4 regions of the Lentzea sp. NPDC020367 genome follow, and region 1 is predicted to be linked to each of the others. Evidence: riboswitches for the same ligand, from Rfam matches in the RefSeq annotation. Region 1 holds a riboswitch; each other region holds the start of a gene.
The links. A riboswitch is a leader RNA that binds a small molecule or an ion and turns the genes downstream of it on or off. The one in region 1 is predicted to bind cobalamin.

Region 1 (7,318 bases):
GCTGTAGTCCCACGCGCAGTTGTTCCCGGCGTGCCAGTACGACCAGTAGGCCGACGCGGGAGGAGTGTCGATGCACAACTCGCGGTAGCCGGCGCGGCCGTTGATCGGGATCTGGTCCGCGGCGGCGGGTTTGTTCTCCACGCGGCAGATGAAGGCCTCGCCCCACCGCTGCACCCCGGCGACCTGGAAACCGGCGCCCTTCAGCGCGTCCAGCCCGGTGCCCGCGGTGGCCTGCGGGTTGCAGCGCACGATCGCGTCGCCGCCGAGCTGCTGGAAGTCGACGACGACGGTCACGCCCTGGTCGTCCTTGCAGAAGCCCGGATGGCCCTTGCTGTGGTCGATCGCGTGCACGACGGGTGCCGCCACCACCGTCAGGAACGTGGCGGCGGCCAGTGCGGCGATCCTCCTCATTGGACGGTCAGGGTGGCGGACGAGTACACCGTCACCCCGTTCCCGGTCGCGGAGATGATGTAGGTGTATGTGCCGGTCGCCGTGGGCGTGATGTTCTGCGTGCCGCCGGGCGTCGCGAGCGAACCGGACCAGCTGCCGCCACCACTGGCCGGGGAGACCGAGGACGCGCTGACCGACGTGGCGTTGGCCGACGTCCAGGTGAGGGACGTGGTCTGGCCGAGGGTGATCTTGCGGTCCAGGTCGTTGATCGACAGGGCCACGGTGGGGTTGCTCGCGTTCACCGCCGGGTTCGTCGGCGTCACGCCGGGAACCGGGTTGGTACTGGCCGACTTGTTGAGCGAGAACGACCATCCCTCGAAGCCACCAGGGATCACGTTGCGGTTCAACGCGCCGTAGCTGCTGTAGGTCCAGGTCGAGCCGGAACCGTCGGCGTGCCAGTAGCCCCAGTACGCGGAGCCGGGCGGGGTGTTGAAGCAGCCCTCCTTGTAGGTCGGGTTGCCGGTGACCGGGATGTTCTCGGTCGACGTCGGACGGCCGCCCACCCGGCACACGAACCCGAGACCCCACTTGACCGTGCCCGCGACCGCGATTCCCGCGTCCTGCAACGCTTTGATGCCGGTGCGGTCGGTGCCGGGAGTGGCGTTGGGCGAGCACCGCGTGATCGTCGGCGCGGCCACCCCGCCGTTGCCGTCCAGTTCCTGGAAGTCGACCACGATCGTCGTGCCGCTCAACGCGTCCGCGCCGGTGCAGATGCCGTCGTAGCCCGCGGCACTGGCAGGAGCGGGCGCGACGACCAGTCCGGTGAGGACCACCGCGGCGGCGAGAACTCTCTTCATCACTGAACCCCCTGGGAGAGACGACGGCGAAGCAGCAGAACGAGACCGGCGAGCACCATGGCGCCGCCGAGTGCGAAGTAGGACCACAGCGGCGGGTGCCACGGAGCGTTCTGGGCGACCAGCGCGGGGACCGGCTTGGCGTCCGCCAGCGGCAGGCGCACCACCGGTGACAGCGGAGAACCGTCCGCGCTGATCCAGGATCGGCCGGCGATGCCTTGTGCGGCAACGAGACTCGTGCCGAAGTCGGTCGTGCCGTCACCGCCGGACACCCGCGGCAGGCCCCCGTCGGCGAGCACCATTCCGCCGATGGTCTTCGCGGTACCGCTCACGTCCAGGCCCGCTGCCTGACGAGCACCCGCGACCGAGGCGCTCAACGCGATGGAGGGCGCGCCACCGTCGTCGTCGACCATGCCCTTGCCGTTCGGCTTGGTGCCGAGCAACGAGATCGCCTTCACGAACGCGGCCGCGCGCTCCTTCGACCACTCGGCCGGGGCCTGGGCGACGGGCGCGTCCTCGGTGAACGGCCTGCTGTTCAGCGCGGTGACCGCGGCGGCGGTGGAGGCGAGATCGCCGTCCTCGCAGTCGGCGTCGTCCATGCGTTCCGGGAACGTGCCGTCCTCGCACTGACGGGCGGCCAGCGCCTCGATCGCCTGGCCGGGGTCGGCGACGGTGGCGAGCACCGCCCAGGTGTGGCGGCGGACGGAGTCCTCGGAGTCCGCGAACGAACCGGTGTCGGTGAACAGGCCGTCCGCGCCCCGCAGTGCCGCCAAGTCGGCGCGCAACCGGTTCGCGAGGTCGTCGGACTTCTGGAACTGGGCCAGGACCACGAGCTTCGCGAGCGGTTCGGCGTAGGCGGCGTCGCCGGTCTCCTGCCCGGCGCCGTGCGCGTAGGCGTTGATCGCGTCCGGTGTCAGCAGAAACTCCGAGGCCTTCTTCGCGGCTTCCTGCTGCTCGCCCAGCGCGTGCAGGGCCAGCACCAGGTCCGCGGTCGCGTCGTAGTCGACGTAGGTCCTGTCGTTCTCGGTGACCTCGACGTGGTCGCCGCGCACGAGCTTGTCGGCCAGGTAGGCGCCGAGCTTCGCGGCGGACGTCGTCGCGGCCGGTTGGACGGTCTTCGGCGCCGGGGCGGGCTGGCGGACCACGGCCTTCGGCTTGGTCGTCGGCGCGGGCGCCTGAACGGTCGTGGTCTTGGTGTGCACGGGTGGTGGCGTGGTCGTGGTGCCCTGTGCCGCCGTGGTCGTCGTCGGGGTGCTGCTCGCCGTCGTGGTGGTCGGGGTCGGCTCGGGCACGTCGCCCTTGGCCAGCGCGTACAACCCGATCTGCGACAACCCGAGCGAGGCCTGCGCACTCGCCCTGATCCACGTGTCGATGCCGGAGATGCCGCCGGTGCGCGCCGCCTGGTACGAGGCCGGGTTGTACGCGATCGCACCGATCTGCCCGGCCAGCGCGGTACCCGCGTCGGACGCGCCGGCCTGCGCGGACTTCAGGAACTCGACGCCCCTGGCGACCTCAGGACCCGCGCCGCCCGCGTCCGCGAGCGCCTGCACGATCAGGCCGGTGCTGTTGGTGTTCGGCGCCTCGGTCCCGACACCACCACCCCAGCCACCACCGGCGGATTGGTTGTTCTTCAACCACGTCACGGTCCTCGCGATCGGCTCGTCGAGCCCGGTCGCCCCAGCGCGCTTCGCCGCGAGCATGGCCGACAGCGCGAGGCCCGTCGCGTCACCGTCCGGCGACGACGAGCCGTCCGCCTTCCCCTCGTCACACGAGGACACCTTGAGGCCCTCAGGTCCCTGGACGTACCCGAAGAAGATCCGGAAGTAGCCCTCGGAACACTGCTGCGTCACCATCTTGTCGATGGCGGGCTGGTCGTTCTCCCCCGCCACGGCCAGTCCGATCACGGCGAGGGACTGGCCGAACATGTTGGCGTTGTTGTTCACCATGTCCGCCCACTCGGGGTTCTTCGAGTAGTCGCTGACCCGGCCGGCGTCGACTCCCGAGCGCCGGATCGCCGCCTTCGTCTCGGCGACCATGTCGTGGCCGTCGAAGGCACGCGGATCACGGCCGGAGATCTGGGCGGCGAGCAGGGTCTTGGCCACCGCGCCGCCGACGATGATCTGGTCGAAGCCCTGGCCTGGAGCGAGGCCGTCCCAGGTGAAGTAGTCGGTGGCGTGTCCCTGGTCGTCCAGGAACTTCATGATCGGCTCGGCGAGCGCGCCGTCGCCCGAGGCGTGCATCGCGAAGACCAGGTCGAGCATCAGACCGTGGTCGGGCAGGTCGCCGCCGAGCGGGTTCTCCAGGGTGCCGTCGGGTCGCAGCTGGTGGGAGAGCCACACGGAGCTGGAGTGGGCGGCGTCGCGATCTCCCGCGGCGGCCGCGGTTCCGGCGATCGTCGTGGCGATCAGGCCCGCGCCGACGGCGAACGCCAGTGCGGCCAGGCTCCTGCGCCGGGTCATTTCTCTCCCCCTCCTCGTGCTGCTCGAGGAGAGGAGACGGCGCGGGGCGCCGGCAGCCACCCCTGCGTTTCGCGACAGCGGTCGGTCCGTTCACCCCGCCCGGATGGTGACCCGACTCGCCACTGGAAACAGTGGCCCACGGTTGCGCGACAGTGCCGGATTCCGACCGGCTTCCCCGTCACGGGCGAGGTATGAAGTTGTCGAGCCGAGCGAGGTTAACACCTGGAAACCGCTGTTCGGCACCGCCTTCGGGGTCGGAGGCGAGCGTCACATCCGTACCCGGTACGAGGCCTTGCGCGGCATGAGAACCTGTTGGGCGTTCAGCGCGACGCGGGGGAAGTCCGGTGAGAATCCGGCGCTGTCCCGCAACGGTGTGCCCTCCGCGGCAAGCCCGGTCACCCGCATCGCGCGGTGTTCACCAACTCCTGTCGTGGAAGTGCGGGAAAGGGTTCTCATGAGACGTCTGGTGCTCGCTGCTGTCCTGATGCTGGGCATTGGCACCGCTGTCACCCCCGCGGTGGCGGCCACGCACAACAAGTCCGACGCCGCTGCGGGCTGGCTCGCCCGGCAACTGGTCGACGGCGAACGGTTCGAGGCCGACTTCGGCGGTCAGAAGTTCCCGGACCAGGGCCTGACGATCGACGCGATCTTCGCGTTCGCCGCCGCCCGTTCCTCGGACACCAACGCCGAGAAGGCCATCACGTGGCTGGCGAAGCCGGAGATCACCACCGGGTACGTCGGTTCCGGCACCGAGGCCTACGCGGGCGCGCACGCCAAGCTGTTGCTGGCGGCGAAGGTGCGGCACAAGAACGGCAACGCGTTCGGCGGTGTCGACCTGGAAGCCGGTCTGCGTGGCCTGCTCGCGCCGTCGGGCAGGTTCTCCGACCGCTCGGACTTCGGTGACTTCTCCAACGCCTTCACCCAGTCCCTGGCGCTGCTGGCCCTCGAGCGCACGCCAGGTGGCACGCCCGCGTCGGCCAAGGCCTTCCTCGCCGGAACCCAGTGCCCCGACGGGGGTTTCCCGCTGAACTTCGGCCAGACCCCGTGCGCCAGCGACGTGGACTCGACCGCCTTGGTCGTGCAGGCGTTGCGCGCCACCGGTGACAACGTCAACGCCGCCGAAGGCACCACGTGGCTCGCGTCGAAGCAGAACGCCGACGGCGGTTTCTCCGTCGGCACCAACGCTTCCAACGCGAACAGCACCGGCCTGGCCGCGCAGGCGCTGGCCGGTCACCGCCCGGCCGCCGCGACGCAGGCACGGCAGTTCCTGCGTTCGCTCGCGGTCGGCTGCTCGGGTGCCGCAGCGGACCGAGGCGCGATCGCCTACGACGCAACGGGATTCGACCAGGCGACCGCTCCGCGTGCCACGGCCCAGGCGGTGCTCGGCCTGACCGGCGTCAAGCTCGCGAACCTCGACGGCGGCGGCAACCCCGCCGCGCCGACGCTCGCCTGCTGACGAAGCGGTGCCCCTGACCGGAGTTCCCGGCCAGGGGCACCGCACCGGCACGACTCAGAAGTCCTCGTCGAACGCCACCGTGCCGGTCACGCCGACCTGGTAGGCCGAGACCCGGCGCTCGAAGAAGTTCGACAGCTCCTGCACGTCCTGCAGCTCCATGAACGCGAACGGGTTCTTGGAACCGTAGATCGGCTCGATTCCGAGCACCTGCAGCCGCCGGTCCGCGACATGCTCCAAATAGGACCGCATGTCCGCCACCGACATGCCGGCGACGCCTCCACCGAGCAGGTCCTCCGCGAACTGCACCTCGGCGTCGACGGCCTCGCGCAGCATCTGCTTGACCTCCTCGTACAAGGAGTCGTCGAACAGGTCCGGCTCCTCGCGGCGCACGGTGTCCACGACGTCGAACGCGAACGCCATGTGCATCGACTCGTCGCGGAACACCCAGTTGGTGCCCGACGCGAGGCCGTTCAGCAGCCCGCGCGACCGCAGGAAGTAGACGTAGGCGAAGGCGCCGTAGAAGAACAGGCCCTCGATGCACGCCGCGAAGCAGATCAGGTTGAGCAGGAACGACCTGCGGTCCTCCCGCGTCTCCAGCTGCTTGAGGTTCGAGATCGAGTCGATCCACTTGTAGCAGAACTCGGCCTTGGCGCGGATCGACGGAATCGTCTCGACGGCGGCGAACGCCTCGATCCGGTCGTTCTCGTCGGGCAGGTAGGTGTCGAGCAGCGTCAGGTAGAACTGGACGTGCACGGCCTCCTCGAACAGCTGCCGCGACAGGTAGAGCCGGGCCTCCGGCGCGTTCACGTGCTCGTAGAGGTTCAGCACGAGGTTGTTCGCGACGATCGTGTCACCGGTCGCGAAGAACGCGACGAGCCGGTTGACCAGGTGCCGCTCGGCCTCCGACAGCTTGTTCAGGTCGGCGAGGTCCGAGTGCAGGTCGACCTCCTCGACCGTCCACGTGTTCTTGATGGCGTCGCGGAAGCGCTCGTAGAACAACGGGTACCGCATGGGCCGCAGGGTGAGGTCCATGCCGGGGTCGAGCAGGGCGTTCTGACGGGCGGTGTTGGCGAGCGTGGTCACTGGCAGGCCTCACAGGACTCGGGGTTTTCGAGGGAGCAGGCGATGGCTTCGTCCGACGTCACGACGGGCACGGCCGTGGTGGTCGTGGTCGTCGCCTGCTGGATGCGCGTCGCCGGACGCGAGCGCAGGTAGTACGTGGTCTTGAGCCCGGCTTTCCAGGCGTAGAGGTACATCGAGGAGAGCTTGCCGATCGTCGGCGAGGCGACGAACAGGTTCAGCGACTGGCTCTGGTCGACGTACGGGCCACGCGCGGCGGCCAGTTCGATCAGCGCCTTCTGCGGAAGCTCCCAGGCCGTGCGGAACAACGAGCGCACGTCCTCGGGCAGTTCGGCGATGCCCTGTGCGGAGCCGTCGTCCTGCTTGAGCCGGTTGCGCACGGCCTCCGTCCACAGGCCGCGGGCCTTGAGCTCGCGCACCAGGTAGGAGTTGATCTGCAGGAACTCACCGGACAGCGTCTCGCGCTTGAACGTGTTCGACACCTGCGGCTCGATGCACTCGAAGCAGCCGGCGATCGAGGCGATCGTCGCGGTCGGCGCGACCGCGATCAGCAGCGAGTTGCGCAGGCCGTGCTCGCTGACGCGTTCCCGCAGAGCACCCCAGCGCTCGGTCTGCGTGGGCGTGACGCCCCACAGGTCGGGCTGCAGATCTCCCTTGGCGGCACGGGTTTCCGCGAACGCCGGGTGCGCGCCCGCGACCGAGGCCAGCTCGGCCGACGACTCCAGCGCCGTCAGGTAGATCTCCTCGGCGATCCGCGTCGACAGTTCGCGGGCCTCGGCCGAGTCGAACGGCAGGCGCAGCTTGAAGAACACGTCCTGCAGGCCCATGACACCGAGACCCACCGGGCGCCAGCGCGGGTTGGAGCGCGCCGCCTGCTCGGTCGGGTAGTAGTTGATGTCGATCACGCGGTCGAGGAACACGACGGCGGTGCGGACCGTGGCACGCAAGCGGTCCCAGTCGATGCCGTCGCCGGCCACGTGCGCGCCGAGGTTCACCGAGCCGAGGTTGCAGACCGCGGTCTCCTCGTCGCTGGTGACCTCGAGGATCTCCGTGCAGAGGTTGGACAGGTGCACCACGTT
Region 2 (7,318 bases), on a different contig from region 1:
GCGTCCAGATCTGCGCGCGGATCGCCGGCACCTTCGCCGGGTCCATCGCGGAGATGTTGCCGTACTCGTCGAGCAACTGCTCCAGGCGCGCGATGTCGCCGTAGCTGTCGGCGCGGGCCATCGGCGGGACGAGGTGGTCGACCAGCGTGGCGTGCGCGCGCCGCTTGGCCTGCGTGCCCTCACCGGGGTCGTTGACGAGGAACGGGTAGACCAGCGGCAGGTCGCCGAGCGCCGCGTCCGTGCCGCAGGACGCCGACATGCCGACGGTCTTGCCCGGCAACCACTCCAGGTTGCCGTGCTTGCCGACGTGCACGACCGCGTCCGCGCCGAAGTTCGACTCGATCCACCGGTACGCCGCGAGGTAGTGGTGCGACGGCGGCAGGTCCGGGTCGTGGTAGATCGCGATGGGGTTCTCGCCGAACCCGCGCGGCGGCTGCACGATCACGACGACGTTGTTGGACCGCAACGCGGCCAGCACGATCTCGCCGTCCTTGGACTTGGAGTGGTCGACGAAGAGCGTGCCCGGTGCCTCGCCCCAGTGCTCCTGCATCGACTCGCGGAAGTCTTCGGGCAGCGTCTCGTAGAACTCCCGGTAGTCCGCCGCGGCGATGCGCACGGGGTTGCTCTCGAACTGCTCCTGCGTCAGCCAGTCCGCGTCCTGGCCACCGGCCGCGATCAACGCGTGGATCAACGCGTCGCCGTCCAGCTCCTGCACGCCCGGCAGCGCGTCACCGATGTCGTAACCGTGCTCCTGCATGGCCTTCAGCAGCCGCACGGTCGACGCCGGCGTGTCCAGGCCGACCGCGTTGCCGATGCGGGAGTGCTTGGTCGGGTACGCCGACAGCATCACCGCGATCCTGCGCTCGGCCACCGGGATGTGCCGCAGCCTGCCGTGCCGGACCGCGATGCCCGCGACGCGCAGCGCCCGTTCCGGGTCGGCCACGTAGACGGTCAGCCCGTCCTCGTCGATCTCCTTGAAGGAGAACGGAACCGTGATGATCCGGCCGTCGAACTCGGGGATCGCGACCTGGGTCGCGGTGTCCAAAGGAGACAGTCCGTCGTCGTTCTCGTCCCACGAGTCGCGGCTCGACGTGAGGCACAACCCCTGCAGGATCGGCACGTCGAGCGCGGCCAGCGCGCCGACGTCCCACGCGTCGTCGTCGCCACCCGCCGAGGCCTTCGCGGGGTTCGTGCCACCCGCCGCGAGCACCGTTACGACGAGCGCGTCGGCCTGCCTGAGGGTGTCGAGCAGCTCGGGTTCGGCGGTGCGCAGCGAGGAGCAGAAGACCGGCAGGGGCTTGCCGCCCTTGGCCTCGATCGCGTCGCACAGGGCGTGCACGAACGCCGTGTTCCCGGCCACGTGGTGCGCCCGGTAGTAGAGCACCGCGACCGTCGGACCTTCTGGCGTTCCCTCGCGCTCCAGCACACCCCACGTGGGGGTGGCGGCGGGGGCCTCGAAGCCGTGGCCGGTCAGCAGCACGGTGTCCGACAGGAACTTGTGCAGCTCGGTGAGGTTCGCCGGACCGCCGTGCGCGAGGTAGAGGTGCGCCTCGGCGCACACGCCACCGGGCACCGTCGACAGCTCCATCAGCGCCGCGTCGGGCTGCATCTCACCGCCGAGCACCACCACGGGCAGCCCGCCGGCCAGCAGCCAGTCGAGGCCTTCCTCCCACATCCGGCGGCCGCCGAGGATGCGCACGAGGACCAGGTCCACGCCGTCGACGAGCACGGGCAGGTCGTCGGTCGTGAGTCGCGCGGGGTTGCCGAGCCGGTACTCGGCACCGCTCGCACGCGCCGACAGCAGGTCGGTGTCGGAGGTCGACAGCAGCAGGATCACGCAGGCTCCATCCCTCGTGGGGTCCTCGCCCCAAAATGCGGGTGACTGGCGAAGCGGAGTTCCTGACTCCCAGCGGTGTTCGCTGGTCACAGTGGCGGGACCGCGCCGGATTCACACCGGCTTCCTCCTGCGCTTCGTCGTTCGGGCTCACCCTAACCGGCGGGTTACAGTCCGACCTATGCGTAGTCACCCGGACGCCTGCCCCGGCGCCGTCGAGCTGCACGCCGCGGCCGACGGCGGGCTGGCGCGCATCCGGGTACCCGGCGGCACTCTTTCCGCTGCTCAGTGGGACGTCGTGCGCCTCGCCGCGCTCGAACTGGGTTCCGGCTCGATCGAGCTGACCTCCCGGGCGAACCTCCAGATCAGGGGCCTGGCGGACGGCGTGGAACTGGGCACGCGACTGACCGCGGCCGGGCTCCTGCCCTCCGCGTCGCACGAGCGGATCCGCAACATCATCGCGGCACCGCTGGAGGACAACCAGGCACTGGTCGACGCGATCGACACGGCCCTGTGCGCGGACCCGGCGCTGGCGGATCTGCCGGGCAGGTTCCTGGTGACGGTCGGGGCCTCGGTGAGCGGGTTGGGAGGGGACTTCGGCCTGGTCAACGACGTGCTTCTGCTCGCCGGTCGCGACACCGGCGTCCGCGTCACCGACCCCGTCGACGCGGTGGTGACCGCCGCCCGCCTCTTCCAGCAGCTCCGCGGCCAGGCCTGGCGCCTGTCCGAAGTGGACGACGGTGTGCGAAAGATCACCGCTCACTTCGGTGCCACCGACGCCCCGCGCATCACCCCGGCTGTGACGCCTGTCGCACCTTCACCTTTGACGCCAGGCGTGCCGCTCGGCCGGCTCGACGCTCACCAGCTCCCCGGCGTCGCCCTCCGCCTGACCCCGTGGCGCAGCCTGGTCGTCCCCGAAGGCACCGACACCACCGGCCTGATCACCGACCCGGCCTCCCCGTGGCACGGCGTCAGCGCCTGCACCGGCCGCCCGGGCTGCGCGAAGTCGCTCTCCGACGTGCGAGCTGACGCGCGAGCCTGGCTCGGAACCCCGCACGACCGCCCCGTTCACTGGTCAGGCTGTGCCCGCCGCTGCGGTCGTCCCGCAGGCGATGTGACCGAGTTCGTCGCGACCGGCGACGGCTACGAGGAGATCCGTTGACGCAGTACATCAAGGACGGGGCGGAGATCTACCGCCAGTCCTTCGCCACCATTCGCGCGGAGTCGGACCTCACCAGGTTCCCCGGCGACGTCGCGAAAGTCGTCGTCCGCATGATCCACGCGTGCGGCATGACCGATCTGCCGACCGACGTCGCCTTCTCGCCGAACGTCGTCCGCGACGCCCGTGCGGCACTGCGGGCGGGCGCGCCGATCCTGTGCGATGCCAACATGGTCGCGTCCGGCGTGACCCGCCGCCGCCTGCCCAAGGACAACGAAGTCCTTTGCTACCTGGGAGATCCGCGCACCCCCACGCGAGCCCAGGAGATCGGCAACACGCGCAGCGCCGCCGCGCTCGAACTGCTCGCGGACCGGTTCGACGGCGCGGTGATCGCGATCGGCAACGCCCCCACGGCGTTGTTCCACCTCCTCGACCTGATCGCCGCCGGAGCTCCGCGACCCGCCGCGGTACTGGGCATCCCGGTCGGGTTCATCGGGGCGGCGGAGTCCAAGGAAGCTTTGGCCGCAACGGATCTGGAGCACCTCGTGGTGCGCGGCCGGCGCGGCGGCAGTGCCATGACGGCGGCGGCCATCAACGCGATCGCGAGCGAGGAAGAATGACGGGCAAGCTCTACGGCGTCGGCCTGGGTCCCGGCGACCCGGAACTCGTGACGGTCAAGGCCGCGCGACTCATCAACGAAGCCGACGTGGTGGCGTTCCACAGCGCCCGGCACGGCAAGTCGGTCGCGAAGACCATTGCGGCCCAGTACTTCCGCAGCCAGGACGATCCGAACCCGCAGATCGTGGAACAGCTCGTCTACCCGGTCACCACCGAGGACACGGACGACTACCAGGGCGAGATCGACGCCTTCTACGAGGAGGCCGCCGCCAAGCTGGCCGCGCACCTCGACGCCGGCCGCGACGTCGTCGTGCTGGCCGCCGGGGACCCGTTCTTCTACGGCTCCTACATGCACATGCACAAACGCCTGGCCGACCGGTACGAGTGGGAAGTGGTCCCCGGCGTCACGTCCGTCAGCGGTGCTTCAGCAGTGCTCGGCACTCCGCTCGTGGAACGCGACGAGGTGCTCACGATCCTGCCGGGCACGTTGCCGCCCGCCGAGCTCGCGACCAGGCTCGCCGACACCGACAGCGCCGCGATCCTCAAGCTGGGCCGCACTTTCGCCAACGTCCGCGCGGCCCTCGAAGCGTCCGGCAGGCTCGACGGCGCGTGGTACGTCGAACGCGCCACCACCGGCCGCCAGAAGATGTCGCCGCTGGCCGACGTCGATCCCGAGAGCGTCCCGTACTTCTCGCTCGCCCTGCTGCCGAGCCAGTCCAAGCCCGCCAAGCCGAAGGGCGAGGTCGTGGTCATCGGCCTCGGCCCCGGCTCCCGCGACTGGCTCACCCCGGAGGCCCGCCAGGAGCTCGAGGCCGCCGACGAACTGGTCGGCTACAGCACCTACCTCAACCGCGTTCCCGAGCGGCCAGGCCAGAAGCGCCACTCCTCGCACAACCAGGTCGAGTCCGAACGCGCGGCCTTCGCCCTGGATCTCGCCCGCAAGGGTGCGCGGGTCGCCGTCGTGTCGTCGGGCGACCCCGGCGTCTTCGCCATGGCCACCGCGGTGCTGGAAGTCGCGGCGGAGTCCCCGGACGTGCCGGTGCGCGTCATCCCCGGTGTGACGGCCGCGAACGCCGTGGCGGCCAAGGCGGGCGCGCCGCTCGGGCACGACTACGCGGTGATCTCGTTGAGCGACCGGCTCAAGCCGTGGGACGTCATCGCCGAACGCCTCGAAGCCACCGCCAAGGCCGACCTGGTCATCGCGATCTACAACCCGGCGTCCAAGGCCCGCACCCACCAGGTGGCGGACACGCGCGACCTGCTGCTCCAGCACCGCGCCCCGGAGACGCCGATCGTCGTCGGCCGCGACGTCGGCGGCCCGGAGGAGGAGATCCGCGTCCTCACGCTCGGCGCCCTCGACCCGGCCACCATCGACATGCGCTGCCTGCTGATCATCGGCTCGTCGCAGACGATCGTGACGCCTCAGGGCGTCGTCTTCACGCCCCGACGGTACCCAACCAGCTGACGGCAGCGTCGACGTCGGCCACCGTTTCCGCAGGCGGGAGCGGTGGCCGACGCACGATCACGACCGGCACCCCGAGCTGACGAGCGGCTTCGAGCTTGGCCGACGTCATCGAGCCGCCGCTGTCCTTGGTCACCAGGACGTCGATCTCCCGGGACCGCATCAGCTCCAGTTCACCGTCCACAGTGAACGGACCGCGCGACAGCAGCACCTCGATCCGTTGTGGCAGCGGCGGTTCTGGCGGCTCGACCATCCGCGCCAGGAACCACTGCGGGCACGCGGCGAACTCGGCGAGGTCCTGCCGGCCGGTCGTCAGGAACACCCGCGCCCCGGGCAGGTCCCGCGCGGCGTCGGCAACGCTGTCGACCCAGTGCCAGCCGGGCTGCGGGGAGAACCCCGGCCGGCGCAGGATCAGGAACGGGACGCCGAGCCGGGAGCAGGCCTCGAAGGCGTTCGCGGTGATCTGCTGGGCGAACGGATGGGTGGCGTCGACCACGGCCCGGACATCGTTGTCACGCAACCACTGCGCGAGCCCGTCGACACCTCCGAACCCGCCGATCCGAACCTCACCGGCAGGCAACCGAGGCGCACTCACCCGACCCGCCAGCGAAGAAACAGCGGGTACACGCGACGCGAGCTCCCGAGCCTCCCCCGTCCCGCCGAGGATCAGGATCATCGAACGCGCGTGGCCGAGTACAGGTGACTGTCCGGGAACTGCGTCGCTCCCAGCACGTTCCCCACGATGATCACCGCGGTCCGCTTGATCCCGGCGGCCTCGACCTGCGCCGCGATGTCGTCCAACGTCCCGCGCAGCACGACCTCGTCCTCACGGGACGCATACGCGACGACCGCGACCGGGCAGTCCAGGCCGTAGTTCGGCACGAGCTCCGCGACCACGTCCGAAATCCGCTGCACGGCCAGGTGCAGCACGAGAGTCGCGTGACTGCAACCCAACGTGTCCAGGTCCTCACCGTCCGGCATCGGCGTGGCCCGCTGCGAGGTCCGCGTGAGGATCACCGTCTGCCCGACGCCCGGCACGGTCAGTTCGCGCTGCAACGACGCCGCCGCGGCCGCGAACGCCGGCACCCCGGGCGTCACGTCGTAAGCGATCTCCAACGCGTCCAGCCGGCGCATCTGCTCGGCCATCGCGCTGAACACCGACGGGTCCCCGGAGTGCAACCGGGCCACGTCCAGCCCCTGCTCCGAGGCCGCGACCAGCTCGGCGACGATCTCGTCCAACGTGAGCGACGCCGTGTCGACCTTGCGCGCCCCGGCAGGACAGAATTCCAGCAACTCCACGGGCACCAACGCACCCGCGTACAGACACACGGGTGACGACTCGATCAGCGCACGCCCCCGCACCGTGATCAGGTCGGCCGCTCCGGGCCCGGCCCCGATGAAGTGCACAGTCACTTGGTAACGCTCCACGTCGTCACGGGCATGTGCGGCCGCCAGCCGGTGAACTTGCCGACCGCCGAGCCGCGGTTCACCGCGATCCGGACCAGGTCGCCGCCGAGCCGTGCGTACCACTGCGCCACCACGGCCTCGGACTCCAGCGTCACGGCGTTCACCACCAGACGACCGCCGGAAGCCAAAGCGTCCCAGCAGGCCTGCATCACGCCGGGCACGGTCACGCCACCGCCGATGAAGATCGCGTCGGGCTTCTCCAGCCCCTCCAACGCGTCCGGCGCCCGTCCGATGTGGACCTCCACCCCCGGCACGCCCAGAGACGCAGCGTTACCGGCGATTCGCTCTGCGCGTTCGGCCGACTGCTCGATGGCGATGACGCGGCACGTCGGATGCGTCCGCGCCCACTCGATCGCGATGGAACCCGATCCGGCCCCGACGTCCCACAGCAACTGCCCCGGCAGAGGCGCCAATCTCGACAGCGAAATAGCCCGCACCTCTCGCTTCGTCAGCTGGCCATCGGATTCGTAAGCGTCATCAGGCAGTCCGGGAACCCGTGAGAGAGCGCTCCCGCGGTACTCGACCGCGATCACGCACAGCGGGTCCGAGTCCTGCCCGGACCAAGGGTAAACCCGCTCGGCGGGCCCACCTAGCTGTTCGAGCACAACGATCTGCCCAGACGCTCCGACGACTTCGGCCACAGCTGCCGGGTCACCACCGAGCACGAGCACACGCCGTCCCGGAGTCAACACGGGCCGTAGCAAATCGACCGAACGCGCAACCAGGGAGACGACCTCGACCTCGTTCAACGCCCACCCGAGCCGCGCACAGGCCAGCG
Region 3 (7,318 bases), on a different contig from region 1:
CTGATCAGGAAGTTCAGCGGGTCGGAGATCGCGCCGGCGAGCTTCATGCCGTCCTGCATGAAGTTGTTCATGTCGGAGATGACGCTGACGACGTCCTTCGCGATCGCGGCGCCGTCGCCCTTCTGGAGGTCGTCGCCGAGCTTCGCGCTGTCCTTCATGAGCGAGTAACTGCTGCCACCGAACGGGATCAGCTTCGCGGACGCCTTGCCGACGTTGTCGCCGGAGTACTGGTCGCCGTAGCTCTTGCCGAGCGCGCCGAGGTTCGAGGTCCCCTTGCCGCCGGAGACCATCGGCGGCGCGGTGGCGCTGTCGAGTCCACTTTGGAGCGTCTTGCCGAACGCGTCCGTCGTCGTCTGCTCGTGGCCCGCGTAGGTCTGCGCGGTGGCGGTGAGGGCGGAATCGATCTTGCCGAAGCCCTCGGTCATCTTGCCGAAGTGGCCGTGCAGATCGCCCAGCAACTCGTCGTACTGCTGGTAGAGGCCGAGCAGGTGCCCGAGCGCGCCCCAGCTGACCGCGGGCACCGACGCGGTCGTGGCGGCGTCGTTGAGCTTCGTGGAGGTGCCGGAGAGCGTGCCGATGGTCTTCGCGCACCGGGCGATCTCGTCCGCGTGCACCACGATCCCGGTCACCAGCGGTCGTCCTTGCGGAAGATGCTGCCGGTGTCGCCGTCGTCGTCCACCGGGGGACGGGCCGGTGGGTCGGCGGGCCGGCCGAAGATCTCCTGCTGCGTCGCCAGCACCCGTTCGGCGATCGGGAGGTCGGTGTGGCCCTGCACGATCTCCGCCTGCTGACGCGCGGCCGCGGCGACGGCCAGCTGCAGCGTCGACATCACGGCCTGGGAGAGCTGCGTGGTGCTCAGCCGCTTCGCGTCCTCGGTGAACCGGATCTCCTTGATGGAACCGGACAAACCCGCGACGACCGTGACGGAACGGTCGGGGGACTGGACGCTGGCTTCCACTGTTCTGAGCTCGTCGCCCATCGCGTCGTACTCGGCGGCACGGGCGTCGGCGGCGCGGTTCGCCTGCTCGAAGAACTCGAGCTTCTGACGCATCTGTTCCAGCAACTCAGCGCTGTCAGGCATGCGCCGAACGTACCAATCGCGGCTGGGCGGGGTGGCCGCACCCGCGGCCACCCCACACCATCAGGCGACAGCGGCCTTCTCAGGGGCCTTGGCCTTGCGCGTGGCCGGGTCGATCAGCAGGCCGAACACCACGCCGATGCCGACGTAGAGCGTGGCGAGCTGGGCGAGCGAGCTGAGGCGGAACTGCCACAGCACGTTCACCGGCATGTCCGCAGGGATCGTGTCCGGCGGCGCGGGGAACGCCAGCAGCACCACCGCGACGGCCGCGGCCACCGCGAGCAGCACGGCCGTGGTCCGCACCGGCTGCGACTGCGCGCGCAGCTGCTCGGCGAGCCAGCTCGCGGCCCACACGATCACCAGACCGGCCACCACCACACCGAGGTAGAGCGCGGTCCGGTAGTTCACCGTCTCCGGGTCGCCCACGGCGGGCGGGTTGGCCGGGTACTTGAGCCACGGCAGCAGCGCCACGGCACCGAACACCGCGGCACCGAACGCGAAGCTGCGGCTGAACGGCGTGCGGTCGGCGAACCAGCGCTTCGACAGCGCGTAGGCCGTGGCGAACACGAGGCCCACCGCGATGCCGACGATCACCACGCCGAGCATGCCGCCGACGATCTGGGCGCCGCGGCTGACCAGCTCTTCCTCGCCGCCGTGCGTGTGGCCGGCCTCTTCGCCGGCGGGTGCCCGTGCCTCCTCGACCGCGAGCGCGGCGCGAATCGAAATCTCGGTCACCAGCAGCTGCACGAGCGCGGAGGCGACGCCGGCGATACCGCCGGCCGCGACTCCGCGCAGCGCAAGGGACTTGTACGTCGTCGTCATGTCTTCCCTGCCTGGGATCGGGGGATCAGTGGCAGGGGACGCCGAGCGCGTGGCGGCCGTCGTGGAAGAACTCGTGCAGCAACTCGGAACCCGCGCCGAGCGCGAGACCGTTCTCCTGCAGGACGAGGTACGTGACGATCAGGCCGAGAAGTGCGGCGGCGAACGCCCACTTGGGCACCTGGACGGCGGACAGATTTGCTGCGGGGCTCGTCATGACGGGCTCCTCCATACCTCGTGGAAGGTCAACTCTCCTTGCGGCGCCGCAGCCGGTCTCCTGACTCCCGGATCAACGCTGCCCCCGCGTCTTCCCAGCCCTCTCGCGAGGACCAGTGACGTGCTCGGCGGGGATCGCTTCCCGGTCACAGTGGCGAGGACCGCGCCGGATTTTCACCGGCTTCCCGTCACTGCGGCGCGTGCACCGTAAGTTGATCCATCGGTTAAGCACAACCGGCCATAAGAGTTGTTGCGTTCCTCACTTCACGAGTGGACAGTCACCACACTTCCCACCTGCGGCGACGCGGTAGTAGAGACAACACGACCGACGCCGGAACGTGACCTCGCCGGGAAAACTGAGGAATTCTCCCGCCTGTTCGAACGGCGGTGAGCTCATGAGCCGTTCGCCGCGTTCTTCCGCTTCCTCGGCGGTGAGCATGCGTGCGCGCACAACCATTTTGAGCGCGCCCGCGACGTTCGACATCGCGTTGCCCCACAACAATCCACGCGCCACCGGCGTGACGGCCTGGATCGCTTCCACCACCGGTTCGAGTGCCTCTGCGGCCTTCGGGCCCAGTCTCGGCTGGTCGATGCGGACGCTCAGGCCGTTCGCGGGGTGGTGCTGCCACCAGAGGTTCTCCGGGCGGACGTCGATCGGGATGCCCGCGGCCGTGAGCGGGCTGAGCAGCCGTGCCGTGTAGCTGAGGAAGAACAGGCTGGCCGCTACGCGTGGTTCCTCCGCTTTGTACCGGATCGCGATCGCGTCGATGGTGTTCTTGAGCGCCGGACCTTCGAGCAGGGCCGTTCCCGGCAGCCAGGACTCGTCGGGGCGGCCCACGTCGAGCGCGAAGAACGGGTTGATTCCGCGCACCCGGCGCAGTGCTTCGAGGACCTCGGCGAACTCAGACACAGAAGTTCACGCTACTGGGTGTCCATGCAGGACAGATCACGTCCACGGCCTGGGACAGATGTGACCGCGGTGTGGACGGGGGTCGCCGGGATGGGAGGATGTCATGCCGTGAAGACCTTCGATTCCCTGTTCGCTGAACTGACCGAACGAGCCGCCACCAAGCCGGAGGGTTCCGGCACCGTTGCTGCGCTCGAGGCCGGGGTCCATGCGCAGGGCAAGAAGGTCCTGGAGGAGGCGGGCGAGGTCTGGATCGCCGCCGAGTACGAGTCCGACGAGAAGCTCTCCGAAGAGATCTCGCAGCTGCTCTACCGCCTCCAGGTGCTCATGCTGGGCCGTGGGCTCACCCTCGAAGACGTCTACAAGTACCTCTGACGGAAAAGACTTTCACATGCTGCGCGTTGCAGTCCCGAACAAGGGCGCGCTCGCTGAACGCGCCTCCGCCATGCTCACCGAGGCCGGCTACCGGCAGAGGCACGAGCCGCGCGACCTGACCGTGCTCGACAACAACAACGACGTCGAGTTCTTCTTCCTGCGCCCCAAGGACATCGCGATCTACGTGGCGTCCGGCGACCTGGACCTCGGCATCACCGGCCGCGACCTGGCCGCCGACTCGGGCGCCGACGACAACGGCAACTCCGTCGAGGAGCTGCTGGCGCTGGGCTTCGGCTCGTCGACCTTCCGCTACGCGGGCCCTCGCGGCACCGACTGGAAGGTCTCCGACCTCGAGGGCAAGCGCCTCGCCACCGCGTATCCGAAGCTGGTGGGCCGCGACCTCAAGGCCCGCGGCATCACCGCGAAGGTGATCCGGCTCGACGGCGCCGTGGAGATCTCGATCCAGCTGGGCGTGGCCGACCTGATCGCCGACGTGGTGGGCTCCGGCCGCACCCTGCGCCAGCACGACCTGGTGCCGTTCGGCGAGCCGATCTGCCAGTCGGAGGCGGTGCTGATCCACCGCAACGGCTCGGAACTCACGGCCGCCAAGAAGCAACTGACGGCACGCCTGCAGGGCGTCGTGTTCGCGCAGCAGTACCTGATGCTCGACTACGACTGCCCGCGTTCGATCCTCGACGACGCGATCGCGCTGACTCCGGGCCTGGAGTCGCCGACCGTCGCGCCGCTGGCCAACCCGGACTGGGCGGCCGTGCGGGCGATGGTGTCGCGCAAGGAGGCGAACCAGGTGATGGACGAGCTGGCCGCGATCGGTGCCAAGGCCGTGCTGGCCTCGGACATCAGGTTCTGCCGGCTGTGATCACGGAGCACGCCCTGCTGGACGTGCTGCCAGGTTCCGCCGAGGAGTTCGAGTGGGCGTTCGGCGAGGCGCGGGAGCTGATCTCCGCCTCGCCGGGCTTCCGCGGCCTCGAACTGCTGCGGTGCCTGGAGACGCCGTCGCGCTACCTGCTGCTCGTGCGCTGGGACTCGGTCGAGGCGCACACGGTCGGCTTCCGGCAGGGGCCTTCGTATGAGAAGTGGTCTGCCTTGCTGCACCGCTTCTACTCGCCGTTCCCCGTGGTGGAGCACTACGAGAGCGCGCTGAGCACCTCTTCGTCCGTGGTCTGAGCGAAGCTGTCATACCAGCGGCTGACCGCGCCGAAGCGGCGCGGGAGCAGGAGCGCGATCACCGGCGTCGTGAACGTGGTCAGCGATTCTCGCGCGGCCACCGGCACGGCGAGGGTCGTGGTCCGCGGTTCGTGCTGGGCGATCCAGTGCAGCGCTGCCTTGGCCGTGACGCCGGTGGCCAGGCCGTCGTCCACGAGGATCACGTCGCGGTCCTTGAGCGTGAGCGGCTTGTCGCCGCGGTAGAGGGTCGTGCGTCTTCTGGCTTCTTCGCGTTCCTCGTCGCAGGTGCGGCCCAGTTGTTCCTCGGTGAGGTTGAGCGCTCTCAGCACTCTCGGGTCGTAGATGGGCTCGCTGTCGGCGGTGACGGCGCCCACGCCGTATTCGGGGTGGCCTGGGGCGCCGATCTTGCGCGCCACGACCACGTCCAGTTCGGCGTTGAGGTGGAGGGCTACCTCCTTGGCGACTGGGACGCCGCCTCGGGGGAGGCCCAGGACCAGCGGGTCGTGCCAGGGGAGGTCGGCGAGTCGCGCGGCGAGGGCGCGGCCCGCTTCCTGCCGGTTCGCGAACCTCTTCACAGTCTGGTTGACGCTACGCCCTTCTACTGGGAGTTGGCGCACAGCGTTGACCTGGAATCGTTTTGACCCGGTCGAGTGAATTCCAGCGCTTGGTTGCGCGGAACGGCCTCTGATCGCCCCTGAGCGTCATGACGAGACGCAACGGAAGCCCGGTCGGCCGTGGCGAGGCGGCTGTGCTGGTCAACGGACTGCTTGCGGGCGTTGGTTCCCTGTACGTCCTGACGGGCTCGGTCGTCGTGACGGCCGGCGCGGCGGTGCTGGCCGCGGGACTCGCCGCGCTGTCGATCCTCGGCCGGCCGAGCGGGTCGTGACGGGATGACACTGTCGCGCGATCTCCTGGGTGACCCGGCACCCGACGCACGGAGACCGATGGCGCAGGAAGAACTCCCGGACCGCGACGCGGACTTCCTGCGCTTCCACCGGGCCGAGTACCCCGCCGTCGTCGCCCACCTGCGCTACCTCGGCTTCGCCCACCACATCGCGGACGAGGCGGCGTCCGAGGCACTGGTCGAGCTGTACTTGTCGTGGTTCAAGGTGCACACGAATCGGCGGATGTGGGTGCGGACCACGGCCAGGCGCCTCGCGGGGGACAAGGTCGCGCGGACGCCGATGAAGTTGCTGAAACACTTGCTGGCCAAGGGAGTTCGTCCCGACGAGGACCGGCACGACGCCGTTGTCGACGAGATCCTGGAACGCGACAGCGATCTCGTCCGGGCGATCAACAGCCTGCCCAAGCACCAGCGCGACGTGATCGCGCTGCGTCTGGACGGCTTCACCACCAAGGAGATCGCGGTCGAGCTGAAGATCGCGGAGCGCACGGTGCAGGACCGCGTCAAGAAGGCGGGAGACGCGATTCGCCCGATGCTCGCCACTGGGGAGGGGAAACGATGAACGACGACCTGGACGAGATGCTGAAGGCGCGACACGAAGTGTTCGTCGCCGACCTGGCCGCGGTGCTGCCACCCGCCCGCTTGCCACTTGTGGTGAAACGTCCCGTGCGGTCGTGGGTGCCGCAGCTGGACCGGGCCGCGCTGGTGGTGGCGACCGGTGTCGTTCTTGCTGTGGTGGTCTCGCTGGTCGTGGCCTTCGCCTCGCCGGCGTCGGTGCTGCCGGACGCGCGCCGAATCGCCACTCAGGAGCCTGGATATCCGTGGCTGACGTCGCCGTACGTGAGCGAGGCCGTACCGCCTGACGCCATGACCACTGAAAGGATGACCCCGGCGCCGGAACCAAGTCAGATCACTTCGTCCGCGAGGACGACGACGAACGGAGCGGAGCCTCCGCCCTGGACCGAGTTGCCTCCACCGCCTCCACCTCAGCCATCGCTGGAAGACCTCACCGTCATCTTCATGATGGATTCGGCGGAACTGTCGGACGTAGACCTGCGCGCTCTGCGCAGGTTCGTGGGGAGGGTGAGGCCAAGCGATCGCGTGATCGTCATCGGGTACACGGCCAGAACGAGTGACACTGAGCGTGCGCTCGCGCTCAGTTGGCGTCGAGCCGAGGCCGTGCGCGGTGTGTTGCTCGAAGCCGGTCTGCGGGAGGGCGTGATCACCGCGAACGGCGTGGGTTGTACGCAGGCCGCGAGCGAGTACGACCCTCGCGACGATCGCGCCGTGGTGGAGAGGGTGTGATCAGGAGCGCTCGCGCACGAACAGCGCCTGCGCCGTCGTGCCCACCGGCCCCTCCACGTCGTGCACCACGCTGGTCGCGAGCCCGACCCCGTCCGGCCCGATGGTCGTCCGCGCGTCCATGCCCACCCACTCGCCGGCGGGGCGGCGGTGCAGGTGGACGGTCAGATCTGTGTTGATGGCGTACCACTTGCGAATGTCCACACGGGACGAGACGCCGCTGGCCGAGTCGACGACGGCGAACAGGCGCTCTTCCGGTGAGGGTTCGAAGCCCTCTACGACGGCCACGCGCGGGCGGGCCCACACCTGGGCGTCGCCCGGCGTGAAGATGCCGCTCGACACGGAAAGCCACTCGACCGCGGCCAGGTAGCCGCCGCCCCAGTGGTCCGGGATCTCCATCGGCACGGCGGAAGCGGGTGGTGCGAGAGCGGGGACTTCGCCTCCCGCTACGGCTGTGGTGTCTGAGCCGACGATGCGCCACGCACGTGCCGTGAGGACTGCGCGGCCCTCAAAGGAAAGCGAGGCGGCGAGC
Region 4 (7,318 bases), on a different contig from region 1:
CGCCGCCCATCACGAACCCTTCGGCGACGGGCCGTGAGTCGACGCCGCGCCAGTGCCACGCGGGCGGGGTCGAGTGCGGTGTGGACAGCTGGGTCCGGTGGAACTCGTGGCCGGTCACGCGGCTGCCGGGCGGGTGCAGCGGTGAGCTCGCGGAGGCCACCGCGTCCCGATAACCGAGGGTCAGTTTCGGGGTCATGAAGCCCTCGGCGTCGAGCACTCCGCACATCGGGTGCCCGTCCAGTGATCGCGCGAGGTAAAGCAACCCTCCGCATTCGGCGTGCACCGGCGCACCCGAACGAGCGAACCGAGCCACCGCCTCGCGCAACTTCGCGTTGCCGGACAAAGCTTCCGCGTGCTGCTCCGGAAATCCGCCGGGCAGGACGAGGCCCGCCGTGCCCTCCGGAAGATCTTCGTCGTGGAGCGGATCGACGACGGCGACGGCCGCTCCTGCCGCCTTCAGCACCTCGACGTGCTCGGCGTAGCCGAACGTGAAGGCCGCTCCGCCCGCCACGGCGACCACCGGTTCGTTCCCGACTCGGTCGACCTGAGGTTCCCACGCGGCGACGGCCATCGCGGGCACCGACGAGGCCAGTCTGCGGACCGCGTCGAGATCGACGTGCTTGCCCACGGCGGCGGCGATCGCGTCGACCGCGGCGACGGCCTCCGGCCCGTGCTCCGCCGCCGTCACGAGCCCCAAATGCCGTGAGGGCAAGGAGAACTGCGGATCGCGCGGCAGCACGCCTAGTACGTCGAGGCCCACCTCGTCGCACGCCGACCGGAGCACCTGCTCGTGCCGTTCCGAGCCGACCTGGTTGAGGATCACGCCGCCGAGCCGGACCGTCGGGTCGTAGCCGCGGAAGCCGTGCAGCAGCGCGGCGAGCGACCGGCTTTGCCCGCGCGCGTCCACGACGAACAGCACAGGCGCGTTGATCAGCTTGGCCACGTGCGCGGTCGAGCCGATGCCCGCGGTGTCGATGCGGCCGTCGAACAGGCCCATCACGCCCTCGACGACGGCGATGTCGCAGCCCTTCGAGCCGTGCGCGAACAGGCCGGGGATCCGGTGCTCGCCCACCATCACGGGGTCGAGGTTGCGGCCCGGCCGGTTGGTGGCGAGCGAGTGGTAGCCGGGGTCGATGTAGTCGGGTCCCACCTTGAACGGCGCGACCCGCGACCCGGCCCTGCGCAACGCGGCCATCAGGCCCGTCGCGACGGTGGTCTTGCCGCTGCCCGAGGCCGGGGCCGCGACGACCAGGCGGTTCACCATCCGGTCACCACTCGATCCCCCGCTGGCCCTTCTGGCCCGCGTCCATCGGGTGCTTGACCTTGGTCATCTCCACCACGAGGTCGGCGGCGTCGATGAGCTTCTGCGGCGCGTACCGGCCGGTGATGACGACGTGCTGGTGACCGGGCCGGTTCGCGAGCGTCTCCACGACGTCGTCGACGTCGATCCAGCCCCAGTGCAGCGGGTAGGTGAACTCGTCGAGCACGTAGAAGCCGTGGCGTTCGGCGTTGATCCGGCGCTGGATCTCGTGCCAGCCCTCGAGCGCGGCGGTGGCGTGGTCGTCCTCGGTGCCCTGCTTGCGGGTCCAGGACCAGCCCTCGCCCATCTTGTGCCACTCGACGGCGCCGCCCTCGCCGGTCTCGTCGTGCAGCTTGCCGAGCGCCTTGAACGCGGACTCCTCGCCGACCTTCCACTTGGCGGACTTCACGAACTGGAACACGCCGATGTCCCAGCCCTGGTTCCAGCCGCGCAGCGCCATGCCGAACGCCGACGTCGACTTCCCCTTCATCTCACCGGTGTGCAGCATCAGCAGCGGCCGGTTGCGGCGCTGGCGGGTGGTCAAGCCGTCCTTCGGCACCTCGGTGGGTTGTCCTTGAGGCACTGGAATCTCCTTGCTCGTTGGTCGCTGCTCCGCAGACTCCGGTGAGTTCGCCGGGAAGCTGGTCGTCCGGCCGCCGCTTCGCCATGATTGGGCTTCGCCGAATCCCGACGAAGGGGCGGCCGGACGACCAGCGCGAACTCACGCGGCCCGGACGACGCCGGCGAGGTGGTCGGCGCTGAGCTGGTCGAGCTTCACGCAGGTGCCCTGCAACGCCTCGGCGATCTTCTGCGCGAGACCCAGGCGGACATGGCCCTGTTCGCAGTCGACGACCACGACGGCGGTCTTCTCCAGCAACGTCGCGGCCTTGAGCGCATCCTTGGTCGGGTCTCCACCCAGGCCGGACGACGTCGCGCGGCCGTCCGTCAGCAGCACCACGAGCGGACGCTTCTGCGGGTCGCGCATCCGCTCGATCTCCAGGACGCGGTGGGCCTTGAGCAGTCCGTCCGCGAGCGGGGTCCGGCCTCCGGTGCGCATCTTCTTGAGCCTGGTGGCCGCCGCGTCCACGGAGGTCGTCGGGGGCAAAGCGACTTCGGCGGTCTGGCCGCGGAACGTCACGACGCCGACCTTGTCCCGGCGCTGGTAGGCGTCGCGCAGCAACGAGATCACCGCGCCGCTGACGGCCGACATCCGCTTCTGCGCCGCCATCGAGCCGGAGGCGTCGACGACGAACAGGACGAGGTTCGACTCCTTGCCCTCCCTGACCGCCTTGCGCAGGTCGGAGGCGGTGAGCAGCAGTCCGGGGCCGCTGCGGCCACGCGCTCGTTGGTGCGGCGCGGCGTTCGTGAGCGTGTCGACCAGGTGCAGTCCGTTGCCGTCCACTTTGGACGACCGGACGATCCGGCCGGTGCGGGCGCGGGCCCTCGAACGCTTGCCGGGCGCGCCTTCGCCGACGCCGGGAACCTCCAGCAGCCGCGCCTTGAACGCGGGCGACGGTTCCGGCGCGGGACGGTCGTTGGGCGCGTTCCCGTTGCCCTTCGGGCCTTCCTGCGGTTCAGGCAGCTCGCCGCCGCCGGGGCCGTCGTCGTCCGGGCCCTCTTCCGGCTCTTCCGCGTGCTCGGCGGCCTGCTTCATCGCGTCCTCGAGCTGCTGCTCCTCGATGCCGGGCTCGTCGAACGGGTCGCGGCGCCTGCGGTGCGGCAGGGCGAGCCGGACGGCGGTCTCGACGTCGGTCTCCTCCACGGTCTCGGCACCTCGCCACGCCGCGTGGGCGGTGGCGGCGCGAGCGACCACGAGGTCCGCGCGCATGCCGTCGACCTCGAAAGCCGCGCAGACAGCGGCGATCCGGCGCAGCTCACTGTCCGGAAGGGACACTTGCGGCAGCTTCTGCTTGGCGTCGGCGATCTGCTGCTTGAGCTTCGCGTCCTCGGCCTCCCACTTCGCCGCGAACGTGACGGGGTCGGCCTCGTAGGCGAGCCGGCGCCGGATCACCTCGGTGCGCACGCTCACGTCCCGCGCCGCCTTCACCGCCACGGTCAGCCCGAACCGGTCGAGCAGCTGCGGCCGAAGCTCGCCCTCCTCGGGGTTCATGGTGCCGACCAGCAGGAACTGCGACGGGTGCGAGACCGAGACGCCCTCGCGTTCCACGTGCGCGCGCCCCATCGCGGCGGCGTCGAGCAGCAGGTCGACCAGGTGGTCGTGCAGGAGGTTGACCTCGTCGACGTAGAGCACGCCGCGATGCGCCGCGGCCAGCAACCCGGGCTGGAACGCCCGCACGCCCTCGGTCAGCGCCTTCTCCAGGTCGAGCGACCCGACCAGCCGGTCCTCGGTGGCGCCGACAGGCAGTTCGACGAGCTTGGCCGGTCGACGGTCGACACCGTCGTGCGGCCCGTCGGGGCAGTCGGTGCTGCCCGGAACACAACCGAACCGGCAGCCTCGAGACACGTCCAGTTCGGGCAGGAGCGCGGCGAGGGCACGCACGATGGTCGACTTCGCGGTCCCCTTCTCGCCGCGGACCAGAACGCCGCCGATGCCGGGATGAACGGCGTTCAGCAGCAGGGCAAGCCGGAGGTCGTCATGGCCGACGACAGCCGAAAAGGGGAACATGCTCGGCGAAGTCCTTCCTCGGGTGTCCACGCCCGCGGTCGGTGATCAAGAGGGGAACGAGTTCCTGACTCCCGGTTCTCTCACTACCGGTCACAGTCGCGGGACGGCGCCGGATTCGCACCGGCTTCCTCGCACTCCCCTCACAGCCCCGGCATCGTCGCATTTCGCACCGCCGGGTCCAACAGCCAGGTGAGCGACGTCGCCCTAGATCAGGCTCTGGAACTCCGCCCAGGCCTCCGCGACCTCGTCCGCCGTCCACTCCAGCGCGGGCTCGGCGATCGTGATCTCGTTCTTCGCGAGCAGGCCGTCACGCCAGAAGTTGCCGAGGAACTTGCCGCTCACCTCGGTCAGCCGCTTCGGGTCGCCGGGCAGGTGCAGCGCGAACTGGTGGGTGTGCGGCTCCGGCATGCCCATGGCGGCGGCCACGACCTTGGCGTGCTCGACGTAGGTGCCCAGCCGGGGCAGCACGGTGTCCAGGCCGTGCAACGCGGACAGCGCCGCCGGCCACTGCTGGAACAGCATGCCGCCGTACCGGTGCCGCCACACCCGTGCCTGGTCGACGAAGTCCTGGGTGCCGGCGAGCGCCGCGCCGGAAATGCCTTCGAGGGACTTGTAGAACGACACGTAGACCGAGTCGAACAGGCCCGCGATCTCGGGCAGCGGCTTGCCCAGGCCGAAGGTGCTCTCCCACAGCCGCGCGCCGTCGAGGTGCACGACCGCGTCCCGTTCGCGAGCGGCGTCGACCAGCGACGTCAGCTCGTCCCACGTCGGCAGGACGAACCCCCGCTCGCGGTCCGGGACCTCCAGCAGCAGCGTCCCGTAGGGCTCGGGGCAGGTCGCGACCTCGGAGTTCTCGACCTTGATCGGACGCAGGCCGGACAGCACGGTCAGCGCGTCGTCCTCGTGGTTCAGCGGATGCGCCTGCGAGTGCATCGCGACGATCGGGTTGTGCGTGCGGTCGGCCCAGCACCGCAGCGCGATCTGCTGCGCCATGGTCCCGGTCGGCACGAACAGCGCGGCCTCGGTGCCCAGCAGTTGTGCGACGCGGGTCTCCAGCGCGCCCACCGGGCCGCCGTCGCCGTAGCGGTCGGGGTCGACGTCCGGCACCGGGCCGAGCCTCTCCAGGAGCGTCTTCTTGCGGGTTCCGGAGAGCTGTCGGTTCATCACCACCGCATCAAACCTCAGCGGCGAGCGTGTCCGCGAGCGAGATAACGCCCGCCCGGATCTCGGCCGCCGTCATGCCCTGGGCCAGCAGGAACTCGATGTGCTCGCCTCGCAGCACGGCCAGCACGGTGTGCGCCTTGAACGTCGAGCCGACCAGCTTGGCCAGCCGTTCGACGGTGATCCGGAAGTTGCCCTCGCAGCTGCGGACCGTCGTCCGTTCCACGGCGATGACCAGCGGCAACGACGCCAGCACGTGGTCGAACAGGGTGCCCGCGAACTCTCCGGCGGAGCGGCACTCCAACGATGCCGTTTTGATCCAGGAAGCGGCCGTCTCGTCGACCACGGCGCTCACCAGGCCGGCCTTGTCGCCGAACCGCCGGAACACGGTCCCCTTGCCGACGCCCGCCGCGACAGCCACGTCGTCCACCGACACGGCGTCGATGCCGCGCTCCCCGATCAGCCGGGTGGCGGCTGCCAGGATCGCGGCCCTGTTGCGGGCGGCATCGGCACGCTCCAACGAACTCTCCCTTGACACAAGCGGACCGGCAGTCCGTATTCTAGCAACCGGACCAGCGGTCCGCTTATCCAGGGGAGGCAGCGAATGAAGGCAGTGCGGTTCCACGAGTTCGGCGGGCCCGAGGTGCTCAAGGTCGAGGAGGTCCCGGACCCGACCGGCGACACGCTCGTCGACGTCACCGCGATCGGCCTCAACTACGGCGAGACGGTCATCCGCCGGGGCAAGGGCAGGGAGCTGTTCCCGTGGTACCCGGGGCCGTCGTTCCCGGTCGTCCTCGGCTCGGAAGTCGTTGGCACCACAGGAGAAGGCCGACGGGTCATGGGCGTGCCGCGCGACGGCGCCTACGCCACGAAGGCCGTCATCGAGCACCCGATCGACGTGCCCAACGGCGTGAGCGACCACGAGGCTCTCGCCCTGCTGTTGCAAGGCACGACGGCGGTCGCGGCGGCCAAGGCGGCGCGCATCCAGCCGGGCGATCGCGTGCTCGTGGAGGCGGCGACCGGTGGCGTCGGCAGTCTGCTCGTGCAGCTCGCGGAACGGGCGGGCGCGACCGTGCTCGCGGCGTCCAGCAAGGGCGGTCTCGGCTACGACTGGGACGGCCTCGACCCGGTCGACGTCGTCTTCGAGTCCATCGGCGGCGCAGTCGGGAAACGCGCGTTCGAGCTGCTCAAGGACGGTGTCGGCCGCATGGTCGTGTTCGGTTACGCGAGCGGCGAGCCGTTGGACGTGACGGCGAGCGACATCTTCCGCAAGGGCGTCGCGGTCATGGGTCTGCCCCGCGACGTCACGCCCGGAGAGGTGCTCGCACTGGACCTCAAGCCGGTCCTCGGCGACGTCTACCGGCTCGACGAGATCGCCGAAGCCCACCGAGCACTCGAAGCCCGCACCACGGCGGGCAAGCTCATCGCGCGACCGTGACCGACTTGGGCGCGCGGAACGACAGCAGCTGAAGCCACTCCGGCTCCGAGCCGTCCAGCCGCAACGACGGCTCGTGCTCGGCCACCGTCCGCAACGTCACCGCGGCCTCCAACCGAGCTAGCCCGGCGCCGAGGCAGAAGTGCCGGCCGTAGCCGAACGCCAGGTGCCGAGGATCGGTTTCCTTACCGCTCAACAACAACACGAGCTCCGCACCGGCAGGCACGCGCACACCGGACAACACGACCTCACGCGCGGTGAGCCGCCGCCACGTCACCACGGGCGTCTCGGTCCGCAGCACGTCCTCGACGAACGACTCGGCGACACCCGGCGAACCCAGACGCGCCCACAACTCGCGGTCCTGCAACCCGCGGCGCAACGCCGTGGACAACAACTGAGTCGTCGTCTCCTGGCCCGCGATCAGCAGGAAGTAGCAAAGGCCGGCGGAGTCCTCAGCGGACACTCCGGCATCGGCCAGCGCGCAGAACAGCTCGCCGTCACGGGCGTGGTAGCGCTTGATCAGCCACTGGTGGAAGTCACCGACGTCGTCGACCAGGTCCAGCTGCCGTTCCCGCGAGATGTCGCCCCAGAAGAACTCCAGCGACCCGGAGCTCCAGCGCTTCAGCGTCGGGATGTCGACGTTCTCCAGCCCGAGCAGGTCCATCAGCACGATCGCGGGCAGGTCCCACGCGAGCGAGCGCACGAGATCCGTGCCACCCAGCCGTTCCAAAACCAGAGATCGGATGCGAGGCTCCGCAGCGGCAACGCGGACCGGCGTGAAGAACGACGCGACGAG

Region 2: it holds a riboswitch for cobalamin, as region 1 does, so the genes downstream of both, cobN (cobaltochelatase subunit CobN) here and ACH413_RS03445 (prenyltransferase/squalene oxidase repeat-containing protein) in region 1, are expected to answer to the same signal.
Region 3: it holds a riboswitch for cobalamin, as region 1 does, so the genes downstream of both, ACH413_RS08800 (CbtB-domain containing protein) here and ACH413_RS03445 (prenyltransferase/squalene oxidase repeat-containing protein) in region 1, are expected to answer to the same signal.
Region 4: it holds a riboswitch for cobalamin, as region 1 does, so the genes downstream of both, ACH413_RS45155 (putative cobaltochelatase) here and ACH413_RS03445 (prenyltransferase/squalene oxidase repeat-containing protein) in region 1, are expected to answer to the same signal.

What each region holds. Positions count from the first base shown of each region.
Region 1 covers NZ_JBIRVV010000001.1:773,531-780,848, reverse strand. Annotated here, with positions in the region: gene ACH413_RS03460 (ABC transporter substrate-binding protein) at 1-411, opposite strand, end outside; gene ACH413_RS03455 (ABC transporter substrate-binding protein) at 408-1,247, opposite strand; gene ACH413_RS03450 (hypothetical protein) at 1,247-3,703, opposite strand; cobalamin riboswitch at 3,787-3,928, opposite strand; cobalamin riboswitch at 3,999-4,125, shown strand; gene ACH413_RS03445 (prenyltransferase/squalene oxidase repeat-containing protein) at 4,158-5,159, shown strand; gene ACH413_RS03440 (ribonucleotide-diphosphate reductase subunit beta) at 5,214-6,242, opposite strand; gene ACH413_RS03435 (ribonucleoside-diphosphate reductase subunit alpha) at 6,239-7,318, opposite strand, start outside.
Region 2 covers NZ_JBIRVV010000006.1:258,639-265,956, reverse strand. Annotated here, with positions in the region: gene cobN (cobaltochelatase subunit CobN) at 1-1,837, opposite strand, end outside; cobalamin riboswitch at 1,872-2,007, opposite strand; gene ACH413_RS26435 (hypothetical protein) at 2,016-2,996, shown strand; gene ACH413_RS26430 (precorrin-8X methylmutase) at 2,993-3,613, shown strand; gene ACH413_RS26425 (precorrin-2 C(20)-methyltransferase) at 3,610-5,076, shown strand; gene ACH413_RS26420 (cobalt-precorrin-6A reductase) at 5,048-5,749, opposite strand; gene cobM (precorrin-4 C(11)-methyltransferase) at 5,746-6,486, opposite strand; gene cbiE (precorrin-6y C5,15-methyltransferase (decarboxylating) subunit CbiE) at 6,483-7,318, opposite strand, start outside.
Region 3 covers NZ_JBIRVV010000002.1:361,769-369,086, reverse strand. Annotated here, with positions in the region: gene ACH413_RS08815 (hypothetical protein) at 1-629, opposite strand, end outside; gene ACH413_RS08810 (YbaB/EbfC family nucleoid-associated protein) at 626-1,081, opposite strand; gene ACH413_RS08805 (CbtA family protein) at 1,142-1,900, opposite strand; gene ACH413_RS08800 (CbtB-domain containing protein) at 1,926-2,114, opposite strand; cobalamin riboswitch at 2,147-2,338, opposite strand; gene ACH413_RS08795 ((2Fe-2S)-binding protein) at 2,373-3,023, opposite strand; gene ACH413_RS08790 (phosphoribosyl-ATP diphosphatase) at 3,132-3,395, shown strand; gene hisG (ATP phosphoribosyltransferase) at 3,412-4,272, shown strand; gene ACH413_RS08780 (antibiotic biosynthesis monooxygenase) at 4,269-4,580, shown strand; gene ACH413_RS08775 (phosphoribosyltransferase family protein) at 4,541-5,155, opposite strand; gene ACH413_RS08770 (hypothetical protein) at 5,284-5,466, shown strand; gene ACH413_RS08765 (sigma-70 family RNA polymerase sigma factor) at 5,525-6,046, shown strand; gene ACH413_RS08760 (OmpA family protein) at 6,043-6,789, shown strand; gene ACH413_RS08755 (thioesterase family protein) at 6,790-7,318, opposite strand, start outside.
Region 4 covers NZ_JBIRVV010000025.1:24,938-32,255, reverse strand. Annotated here, with positions in the region: gene ACH413_RS45165 (cobyrinate a,c-diamide synthase) at 1-1,264, opposite strand, end outside; gene cobO (cob(I)yrinic acid a,c-diamide adenosyltransferase) at 1,269-1,883, opposite strand; gene ACH413_RS45155 (putative cobaltochelatase) at 2,022-3,926, opposite strand; cobalamin riboswitch at 3,964-4,100, opposite strand; gene ACH413_RS45150 (beta-eliminating lyase-related protein) at 4,131-5,090, opposite strand; gene ACH413_RS45145 (helix-turn-helix domain-containing protein) at 5,101-5,607, opposite strand; gene ACH413_RS45140 (zinc-binding dehydrogenase) at 5,692-6,525, shown strand; gene ACH413_RS45135 (hypothetical protein) at 6,509-7,318, opposite strand, start outside.